One region of the Janibacter sp. UYMM211 genome, then DNA from elsewhere that is predicted to be linked to it. Evidence: riboswitches for the same ligand, from Rfam matches in the RefSeq annotation. Region 1 holds a riboswitch; the other holds the start of a gene.

Region 1 (5,304 bases):
CCGAGGTGCGCCTCATCTCCTCGGCGATCAACCCGCTCGACCGGTGCGTGCGCAACATGCGCGTGCTCGCCCGCCGCACGGGTGTCGCCGTCAGGGTCGGCGAGGCCGTGCCCGAGCCCTACCTGCGGGTCGTCGACCGTCTCGCGGTCGTCGTCGAGGAGCTCGCCCGCGAGCTCGACCAGGGGCGGCTGGGCATCGAGGTGCGCGAGCAGCTCGTGCGGGTGGGGCGCGCCGCGGGTCGGGGCGAGCCCGGGGCGACCCTGTCGGCCGAGCTCATCCGGGCGCAGGTGCGCTCGATGGTCGTCGACCTGCTCATGGTCACCGGCCTCGAGTACGCCGACGCCGTCGCGCTCGTGCGCGCGGAGTAGCGGCGCTCGTGCGCGCGGAGTAGCGGCGCTCGTGCGCGCGGAGCAGCGCGCAGAGTGATCAGCGCTGGTGGGCGCCGACGAGGTCGCTGAGCCGCTGGGCCTGGGCGAGCGAGCCGGAGCCGTCGGCCCGCTGGATCGCCATGACCGCCATGTCGTCGCCGTCGGCGAGGTCGAGCCGCACCCACGGCATGCCGTCGGAGAAGCGCACCGCCTCGATGTCCTCCCACGGCACGACCTGCTGCGGCCCGAGGTTGCGCACGAGCAGGCCGTCGGCCCGCGGCACCGCCCGGATCGTCATGTACCGGCTGAGCAGCCCGGCGACGCCGAGCCCGATGAGGAAGAAGCCGAGCCGGTCGACGAGGTGGAAGCGCTCGGGCACGAAGATCGCGACGAGCAGGAAGATGACGAGGGTGAGGACGGCGAGGACGCTCGCCACGAGGCGCCCGCGCCGGGGGACGAAGGGGGCATTCGTCCCGTCGCCGGGACGTCCTGCGCCGCTCACAGCCGGCACGCGGTGATCTCGGTGACGAGGATCGCGCGGGCCCCGATGTCGTAGAGCTCGTCCATGATCGCGTTGGTCCGTCCGCGCGGGACCATGGCCCGCACGGCGACCCAGTCCTTGTCGTGCATCGGCGAGATCGTCGGCGACTCCAGGCCCGGGGTGAGGGTCACCGCCTGCTCGACGATCGTCGTCGGGCAGTCGTAGTCGAGCATGACGTAGTGGCGCGCCGTGACGACGCCCATGAGCCGGCGGTGCAGGACCTCGACCGCGGACTCGGCGGCATCGGCCCGGCGCACGAGGACGGCCTCGCTGCGCAGGATCGGCTCGCCGAAGACCTCGAGGCCCTGGTTGCGCAGGGTGGTGCCGGTCTCGACGACGTCGGCGATCGCGTCGGCGACGCCGAGGGTGATCGCCGTCTCGACCGCTCCGTCGAGCCGCACGACCTCGGCCTGCACGCCGTGGTCGGCGAGGTGCGCGGCGACGAGCCCGGCGTAGGACGTCGCGACGCGGCGGCCCTGGAGGTCGCCGACGCCGCTCGCCGTGCCGGCCCGGCCGGCGAAGCGGAAGGTCGAGCCGCCGAAGCCGAGCGACATGATCTCGACGGCGGCCGAGCCGGAGTCGAGGAGCAGGTCGCGGCCGGTGATGCCGGCGTCGACCTGGCCCTGCCCGACGTAGACGGCGACGTCACGCGGGCGCAGGTAGAAGAACTCGACCCCGTTGTCGGGGTCGGCGACGACGAGCTCCTTGGAGTCCCGGCGCACGCGGTAGCCGGCCTCTCGGAGCATGGCGACGGACGGCTCGGACAGCGAGCCCTTGTTGGGGACGGCGATGCGCACGGAGGTCCTGCCTGATCAGAGGTGGGTGTAGACGTCGTCGAGCTCGAGGTCGTTGGCGAGCATGAGCACCTGGAGGTGGTAGAGCAGCTGGCTGATCTCCTCGGCGAGGCGCTCCTTGCCCTCGTGCTCGGCGGCCATCCACACCTCGGCGGCCTCCTCGACGACCTTCTTGCCGATGGCATGGGTGCCGGCGTCCAGCGCTGCGACGGTGCCCGAGCCCTCGGGCCGGGTCTGCGCGGTCGCCGTGAGCTCGGCGAAGAGGGAGTCGAAGGTCTTCACAGGCGCCCAGTCTAGGCGGCGCCGACGCGCTCCCCTGACCCGGTCGGGGTCGCGGCCGCGCGCCGGGTGGCCGCCACCCACTGGGTGAAGCCGTAGAGGACGAAGGCGCCGTAACCGATGTACATGACGGCGGTGGGCACGTACCCCGTGGCGAAGCCGAGCGGGACCCCGACGAGGTCGACGGCGATCCAGGCGAGCCAGAACTCGTTCCACCCGCGCGCCATCATGTACGTCGCGAGCATCGACCCGACGAAGATCCACGAGTCGCTCCAGAAGTACCACCACTGGGGCTGCCAGTACGGGTTCGGCGCCGCGGCCCACAGCGTGACGAAGGCCTGGTGCGCGACGACCGTGCCACCGAGCCACACGCCGGCGACGACGAGACGCTCGCGCGAGGTCGCCCACCGCGGGACGATCGCGGCTCCCCCTTCGCTGCCGACCGCGCCCGGCTCCGCCGCCGTGCGCTCGCGCTTGATCTGGGTCCAGCGCCACCAGCCGTAGATGCTCGTGACGATGAAGAAGACCTGACGCCCGGCCTGCCCGAAGAGCGGGATCCGCTCGTCGGCGCCGAAGAGCGCGCCGAGGTAGACCGCGAAGAGCATGATGTTGGCGCTGATGCCGACCGGCCAGGCCCACACCCACCGCTTCATCCCGAGGTAGGCGCTGACGACGCCGATGAGGATCCCGACCGCCTCGAGCCAGTACAGGGCGTAGGGCCCGATCTGCAGGTGCGCGGCGATGATCTCCTGGAAGAGGTTCTGACCCTCTGCAGGCATGACTGTCCTCCCGCAGCGCCTCTCTCGTCCGGACTATGACCGTCGGCCCTGGGGGTCTCACCAGAGTTCACCGACCACCATGGCCGGGTCGCGGGCTCTCACCGCCGGTTCGGAGTTTCACCGAGTCACGAGGCACGTGCTCGGGCCATCGTCGCGCGCCCGGGCACCCGGGGCAAAACCCGCGGCGTGTGATCTCGCCGATGCCGCACCCACGCGGGACGCGACGAGGGCGAAGGGGGACGGGTCAGGCGTGGGCGTGCCGCTGCGCGAGCTCGCGCAGCTCGGCCACCGCGTCGGCCGCGGACTCCGCGCCGTACACGGCCGACCCGGCGACGAAGACGTCGGCGCCCGCCTCGGCGCACTGCTCGATGGTCCGCGCGGAGACGCCGCCGTCGACCTGCACCCAGATCTCGCCGCCGTGGCGACGCACGGCCTCGCGCACCTGGCGCACCTTCGGCATCTGGTCGGCCATGAAGGACTGCCCGCCGAAGCCGGGCTCGACGGTCATGACGAGGACCATGTCGAGCTCGGGCAGCAGGTCCTCGTAGGGCGCGAAGTCGGTGCCCGGCTTGATCGCCATGCTCGCCCGGGCGCCGGCCGCCCGCAGGTCGCGCGCGAGGCGCACCGGGTCCTTCGCCGCCTCGACGTGGAAGGTCACCGACTGCGCGCCCGCCTCGGCGTACGGCGGGGCCCAGCGGTCGGGGTCCTCGATCATGAGGTGGCAGTCGATGGGGATCGGGCTCACGGCGAGCAGCGACTCGACGACCGGCAGGCCGAGGGTGAGGTTGGGGACGAAGTGCGCGTCCATGACGTCGACGTGCGCCCAATCGGCGGTCGCGATGGCGTCGAGCTCGTCCGCGAGGTGGGCGAAGTCGGCGGAGAGGATGCTCGGGGAGATCTGCACGGGGTCTGGTGTCCTCAGGCTTCGTGGATGGACAGGACGTTGCCGACGGTGTCCTCGATCTGGAAGTGCAGACCGATGGCGTCGCGGGTGAGCTCGAGGCGGAAGACGAGGTCTTCGCGCTCCTTGAGCCGGCGGTACTCGAGCTCGGCGTCGGGGACCCCGAGCATGAGCACCGGGCGCGCCTCGCGCAGGCAGTGCTGCTGGTAGGCGCGGGTCAGCGGGTCGGTGATCGGCTCGAGGTTGATCTGCGCGCCGAGCTCCCACCCGGTGCTCGGGCCGAGGATGTACAGGTCGCTGCCGGGCACGACGAGCACGTCGCGGAAGCCGAGGACCTCGGTGTAGAAGGCGTACGCCCGGGCGGGGTCGTCGACGTGCACGCCGGTGACGAGGACGTGCATCAGGCCCGCTTGCGCAGCAGGTGCAGGTACATGCCGTCCGTGCCGTGCAAGTGGGGCCACATCTGCGCCGCCGGCCCGTCGCCGAGACCGGCGAGCTCGCTGCTCGCGACCTCGCGCAGGACGGCCGGGGCGTCGAGCGCCTCGACGTCGTCACGTCGGCGGGTCACGTCCCGCACGACGAAGGAGGTCTCGGACAGGTGCGGGCTGCACGTCGCGTAGGCGAGCACGCCCCCGGGCGCCAGGGCGTCGAGCCCGCTCGCGAGCAGGTCGCGCTGGAGCGGGCCGAGACCGGCGAGATCGGCCGGGGTGCGGCGCCAGCGGGCCTCGGGCCGGCGTCGCAGGGCCCCCAGACCCGTGCACGGCGCGTCGACGAGCACCCGGTCGTACCGCCCGGGCTCGTCTGCCCCTGCCTCACGACCGTCGGCGGTGCGCACGGTCAGCTCGAGCCCGGCCTCGCGCGCGGCCTCGAGCGAGGGGCGCAGGGTGGCGCGCACGAGGTCGCTGCGGTGCTCGGAGATCTCGTTGGCCACGAGGTCGGCGCCGTGCTCGCGGGCGAGGGCGGCGAGCAGGCCCGCCTTGCCGCCGGGTCCGGCGCACAGGTCGAGCCAGCGCTCACGGCGCCCGGCCGGGGTGGTGACCGGCGCCCCCGCGAGGGCCAGGGCGAGCAGCTGGCTGCCCTCGTCCTGCACGGCCGCCCGGCCGTCGCGGACGGCGGGGATGCCCGCCGGGTCGCCCCCGAGGAGGAGGACGGCGAAGGGAGAGTGGTCGCCCGGGGCGGTCTCGAGGTGCTCGGCGGTGAGCAGCTCCTCGACGTCGGACAGACCCGGCCGCGCGACGAGGGCGACGGGGGCGGCGGCGTTGTGCGCCTCGAGCAGGCGCTCGAGATCGGCGTCGACGTGGGCGGCGTCGCTCGCCCCGTGACCGACGAGGGCCTGGCGCAACGCCTTGACGACCCACTCGGGGTGAGACGTCGACACGGCCAGACGGGTGCTCGTCGGCTCGGCGGGCACGACCGCCTCGCGCCACTCCTGCACGGTGCGCTCGCTCACGCGGCGCATGACGGCGTTGACGAGCCCCGCGGCGCCGGCGCCGTTGACCTGGCGGGCCAGGGCGACGCTCTGGTCGGCGGCGGCGTGCTGGGGCACGCGCATGCTCAGCAGCTGGTGGGTGCCCAGGCGCAGGACGTCGAGCACTCCCCCGTCGAGGCGGCTTACCGGCCGGTCGGCGGCGACGGCAATGAT
Region 2 (5,304 bases), on a different contig from region 1:
GGCGGTGGCCTGCAGCCCTGCAGGCTCTGCGGCGAAAGAGACGTGGTCGACGCGCATAGGGGCATCGTGGCACGGGGTGCGTCTCACGACGTAATCGACCCCCGACGAGCGGTCGCGTACCGACCGGTCACCGCGTACGCTGCCGCACCGCCTCGTAGAGGACGACCGCGGCGGAGGTCGAGACGTTGAGCGAGTTCGCCCGGCCGACCATGGGGATGCGCACGCGATGGGTCGAGGCGGCGAGCGCCTCGTCGGTGAGCCCGTACTTCTCCGAGCCGACGGCGACCGCGACGCCCCCGGTGTAGTCGACGTCGGTGTGCACGACGTCGGTGTCCGGCGTCGTCGCGACGACGGCCACGCCGTGCCCGGTCAGACGGGCCCAGGCCTGCGCGCGGGTCGTCGAGACGACCGGCACCGAGAAGACCGTGCCCTTGCTCCCGCGGATGACGTTGGGGTTGCCCCAGTCGGTGACGCAGTCGGCGGCGACGACGAGGTCGACACCCGCGGCGTCGGCCGTGCGCAGCATCGCGCCGAGGTTGCCCGGCTTCTCCACCCCTTCGACGAGCAGGACGAAGGGGTGGTCCCCCAGCTCGACGTCGTCCCACGACAGCCCGGGGGCGGGCACCTTCGCGAGGACGCCGTCCGGCCCCTCGCGGTAGGAGACCTTGTCGAAGGCGGTCCGCGAGAGCTCGACGACCTCCGCGCCGGCGGCGCGGGCCGCCTCGACGGCCCCCGGTCCGGCCTCGTGCATGAGCTCGGGGCAGTGGTAGACGGCGAAGGGGGTCACCCCCGCCTCGAGCGCGAGGAGGAGCTCCTCGGTGCCCTCGAGCAGGGTCGTGCCGCTCTCGTCGCGAGCCCGCCGACGGCGCAGCGCGACGAGCTCCTTGAGGCGCGGGTTGGACGGGGAGGTGATGTGCAGATCAGCCATGGCCCACCCAGGATGCCGCACACTGGGCCGATGCCCGGCCAGCTGGAGGACACGTCGACGTCGCAGCACCTCGAGCCCAGGAGGCCCGAGCCCGGGCGGCTGCTCCTCGCGCTGCTCGTCATGGCGGCGGCGATGCTCGTCACCGCCTTCGTCGGGCGTCAGGTCGTCCTCGCGTCGAGCTCGGTCCGCCGCAGCGACGCCTCGGTCATCGACGCGACGACCGGGTACGCACTGGAGCGGCCCGGGCTCGTCGACGCCCTGCTGCTGTGGGCCCATCTCACCGAGCCGTGGGTGCTCTTCCTCGTCCTCGCGCTGCTCGCGGGGGTGCTGCACTGGCGCGGTCTCGTTCGGCGCCGCGCCCTGTGGGTCGTGCCCGTGGGGCTCGTCGGCTGGGGGCTGTCGATCACGTGCAAGTACATCGTCGGGCGCCCGCGCCCGGTGCCGCCGGAGGCGATCACCGTCGCCGACGGCTACAGCTACCCCTCCGGCCACGCGACGGGCAGCACGATCGCGATGATCCTGCTCGTCGTCCTGCTGTGGCCCCTCGCGCGCCGCACGTGGACGCGTACGGTGCTCGTCGTGGCCGCGGCGACCCTCGTCGTGCTCACCTGCCTCGACCGCGTCTACCTCGGGGTCCACTACCCGACCGACGTCCTCGCCGGCGTGCTCGTGGGGAGCGCGATGACCGCGGCCGCGCTGACGATCGGTCTGCGGCCCCGACCGGGGCCGACCGCCCCGCCTCAGTCCAACCGGGCGTAGCGCGCGCGGGCGATGCAGTAGATGCCGAAGGCGATGATGCCCAGCGCCATCGCGGTGAGCAGGTAGGGGCCGTACTCGGCGCCCTTAACCGCCTTGAGCGCCCCGTCGAGGCCCTGCGCCTCGTCGGCGTCGTGCTGCCAGGCGGCGACGACGAAGAAGATGCCGACGAGGGCGAGGACGGCCCCCTTCGCCGGGTAGCCGATGGTGCCGGCGGTCACCGCCCACACCCCCGGGTGACGGGTGAGGTCCTTCATGAAGCGCTGACGCACGCCCTTCTGCACGTAGTACGCACCGACCGCGACGACGACGAGGCCGACGACCGCGACGAGCCACTGACCGGCGGGCTGGCGCATGAGCGTCTGGGTGAGGGTCTGCGTCTGGTCCTCGCTCGAGCCGGACTCGCCCGACCCGGTGGCGAAGCGGAAGGCCGACCACGCGATGGCGAGGTAGACGACCCCCTTCGCACCCGACTTGGCGCGCTCGGACGCGCCGCCGTCGCCGGGCGAGGGCGCGACGACCTCGGCGAGGTACCACAGGCCGAGCGCCGTGCCGCCGACGACGAAGACCCACAGGAGCACGGCCCCGAGGGGCTGGCCGGCGAGCGCGGCGAGAGCCCCGGACTGGTCGGCCTGCTCGCCGCCCGCCGCGCCCCACGCGAGCTGGAGCGCGATGCCGGCGATGACGAGGTGGAGGACGCCGTTGACGGCGTGACCGACCCGGGCGAGCGCGATGACGACGGGGTGCGAGCTCGCGTCGTCGACCGCGTCGACCGCGTCGTCGACGGCCTCGTCGGCGGCGTCGGCCGCGCGGCTGGAGGCGCGGCGGGGACGGTGCTCGGACGTGCTCACAGCAGGCTCCTCAGGACGGGGACGAGCCCGTCGTCGTCGACGACTCCGGTGACCTCGTCGGCCACATCCTGCACCTCGGCGGGGGCGTTGCCCATCGCGACGCCCCGGGCGGCCCAGCGCAGCATCTCGACGTCGTTGCGCTGGTCGCCGACGGCGACGGTCAGACCCGGCTCGACGTGGAGGCGACGGCGCACGATCTCCAGCGCCGACCCCTTCGAGACGCCCTCGGGGTTGATGTCGAGCCAGGCCGAGAAGCCGACCGAGTAGGCGACGCCGTGCAGACCGGCGCGGTCGACCGCCTCGGCGAACTCCTCGCTCGTCGCCTCCGGCATCCGCAGGGTCACACGGGTCGTCGGGTGCGCGAGGAGCTCCTCCCACGGCACGACCGTCTGCTCGCCGACGAGCTCGTCGGGCGGGTAGGGGGCGCTGAGGCGAAAGCCGACGCCGAGGTCCTCGACCGCGACGAGCGCGTCGGGCAGCACGGGACGCAGGCGGGTGAGGACCGGGGCGGGGTCGAAGGTGACGACGTCGTCCTCGTCGAGCGTCCAGCCCTGCGGGGCACGGGGGTCCAGACGGACCGTCACCGCGCCGTTGGAGCAGACCGCCCACCCCTTCGTCAGGCCGAGCGCGTCGAGGATCGGGGTCGTCGCGACGATGCCGCGACCGGTGGCGACGACGACGTGGTGACCGGCAGCGAGGACCGCCCGCACCGCCTCGCGGACGGCGGGGCGCAGGACCCCCTCGTGCGTGATCGTCGTGCCGTCGAGGTCGAGGCAGATCATGTGCGCGTCCACGCCCGCAACCTATCCGCCGTGACGCCGCTCACCGCCCTCGGGCGTTGACACGTCTCGACCGGCCCGCCCGGCGGGGGCTACCGTGGAGGGGTACGTGCTCCGGGGTCGGTGCAATTCCGAGCCGGCGGTGACAGTCCGCGACCCGCTCGCAGCCAGCGAGCGGTTGACGAGGTGAGATTCCTCGACCGACGGTGAAAGTCCGGATGGGAGGCAGCACGTGGTGGCGGGTGCGCTGTGCGCACCCGTGGCCTGCGCACCCTCGCGCGACCCCCCGGAGCCTGGAGACGGCGACGGCAGGAGGACCCAGGGTGACCGGGCCTGATGATGACGAGCGGTGGGTGCGGCGCGCCCTCGAGCTGGCGGAGCGCGGCCCCGCCGTCGACCCCAACCCCCGGGTCGGCGCGGTCCTCGTGGCCGACCGGCCCGACGGCCCGCAGGTGGTCGGCGAGGGCTGGCACCACGGCGCGGGCACCGCGCATGCCGAGGTCGTCGCGCTCGAGGCCGCCGGCGAGCGAGCACGGGGCGCGACCGCCTACGTGAGCCTCGAGCCGTGCGCGCACACCGGCCGGACCGGCCCGTGCACCGAGGCGCTGTTGGCGGCCGGGGTCGGGCGGGTCGTCCACGCGAGCAGCGACCCGGGGGCCCGGTCCGGCGGCGGGGCGCAGGTGCTGCGCGACGCCGGGGTCGAGGTCCGCGGCGGCGTGCTCGCCGACGAGGCCGACGCGCTCGTGCGCGACTGGCGCTTCGCGATCGTGCACGGCCGCCCCCGCGTCACGTGGAAGTACGCGTCGACCCTCGACGGTCGCGTGGCCGCCGCCGACGGCACGAGCCGGTGGATCACCGGGCGGGAGGCCCGGGTCGACGTGGGTCGGGCCCGGGCCCAGCACGGCGCCGTCCTCGTCGGCGTCGGCACCGTGCTCGCCGACGACCCCCAGCTCACCGCGCGCGACGCCGACGGCGAGCTCCTCCCCCGGCAGCCGCTGCGGGTCGTGCTCGGGCACCGTCTCGTCCCCCGCGGCGCGCGGGTGCTCGACGGTGACGCGCCGACCCTGCACCTGCCGACCCATGACGTGCGGGCGGCGCTGGCCGAGCTGCACGCCCGAGGCGTGCGCTCGGTGTGGCTCGAGGGCGGGCCGACCGTCGCCGCGGCCTTCTGGCGCGCGGGCTGCGTGGACGACGTCATCGCCTACCTCGCCCCCGCGCTGCTCGGCGCCGGCCCGTCCGCGCTCGGCGATCTCGGCGTCACGACCATCACCCAGGCACGTCGTCTGCGCACCGAGGGCGTGCGCCTCGTCGGCGACGACGTGCGCATCGACCTGAGCGTCGGCACCGCCGGCTCCGACCAGCACCACGAGGAGGACTGATGTTCACCGGCATCATCGAGGAGGTCGGGACCGTGCTCGCCGTCGAGCACGAGCAGCCCGGTGACGGGGGCGAGGCCGACGTCGGCAGCGCCCGGATGACGATCGAGGGCCCGGGCGTGCTCGTCGACGCCCGTCCCGGGTGCTCCATCGCCGTCGGCGGGGTGTGCCTCACCGTCGTCGAGCACGACGGCGAGCGCTTCACCGCCGACGTCATGGGCGAGACCCTGCGCTGGACCACCCTCGGCGGGCTCGCCCCGGGCGACCCGGTCAACCTCGAGCGCGCGCTGCGCGCCGACGGCCGGCTCGACGGGCACGTCGTCCAGGGCCACGTCGACGGCGTCGGCGAGGTCGTCGCGCGCACCGTGCACGAGCGCTGGGAGGTGCTCGAGGTGAGCGTGCCCGAGGAGCTGCGCCCCCACCTCGTGCGCAAGGGCTCGGTCGCCGTCGACGGCACCTCGCTCACCGTGAGCGGGCTGACCGACGCGGGCTTCGAGGTCTCGCTCATACCGACGACGCTCGCGGAGACGACGCTGGGCCGGCGGGCGGTCGGCGACCGGGTCAACCTCGAGACCGACGTGCTCGCGAAGTACGTGGCCGGGCTGCTCGGCGAC

Evidence for each region. A riboswitch is a leader RNA that binds a small molecule or an ion and turns the genes downstream of it on or off. The one in region 1 is predicted to bind FMN.
Region 2: linked by a shared signal. The riboswitch ahead of ribD (bifunctional diaminohydroxyphosphoribosylaminopyrimidine deaminase/5-amino-6-(5-phosphoribosylamino)uracil reductase RibD) and the one ahead of ABIB53_RS10830 (nicotinamide mononucleotide transporter family protein) in region 1 are both predicted to bind FMN.

Annotation. Positions count from the first base shown of each region.
Region 1 covers NZ_JBEPOY010000003.1:341,310-346,613, forward strand. The annotation lists gene ABIB53_RS10810 (FUSC family protein) at 1-368, shown strand, start outside; gene ABIB53_RS10815 (PH domain-containing protein) at 427-879, opposite strand; gene hisG (ATP phosphoribosyltransferase) at 867-1,706, opposite strand; gene ABIB53_RS10825 (phosphoribosyl-ATP diphosphatase) at 1,722-1,985, opposite strand; gene ABIB53_RS10830 (nicotinamide mononucleotide transporter family protein) at 1,997-2,761, opposite strand; FMN riboswitch at 2,774-2,900, opposite strand; gene rpe (ribulose-phosphate 3-epimerase) at 3,006-3,665, opposite strand; gene ABIB53_RS10840 (VOC family protein) at 3,680-4,063, opposite strand; gene ABIB53_RS10845 (RsmB/NOP family class I SAM-dependent RNA methyltransferase) at 4,063-5,304, opposite strand, start outside.
Region 2 covers NZ_JBEPOY010000007.1:76,156-81,459, forward strand. The annotation lists gene ABIB53_RS15790 (VOC family protein) at 1-57, opposite strand, end outside; gene ABIB53_RS15795 (RNA methyltransferase) at 128-928, opposite strand; gene ABIB53_RS15800 (phosphatase PAP2 family protein) at 959-1,687, shown strand; gene ABIB53_RS15805 (DUF1206 domain-containing protein) at 1,669-2,535, opposite strand; gene ABIB53_RS15810 (HAD family hydrolase) at 2,532-3,317, opposite strand; FMN riboswitch at 3,420-3,550, shown strand; gene ribD (bifunctional diaminohydroxyphosphoribosylaminopyrimidine deaminase/5-amino-6-(5-phosphoribosylamino)uracil reductase RibD) at 3,638-4,693, shown strand; gene ABIB53_RS15820 (riboflavin synthase) at 4,693-5,304, shown strand, end outside.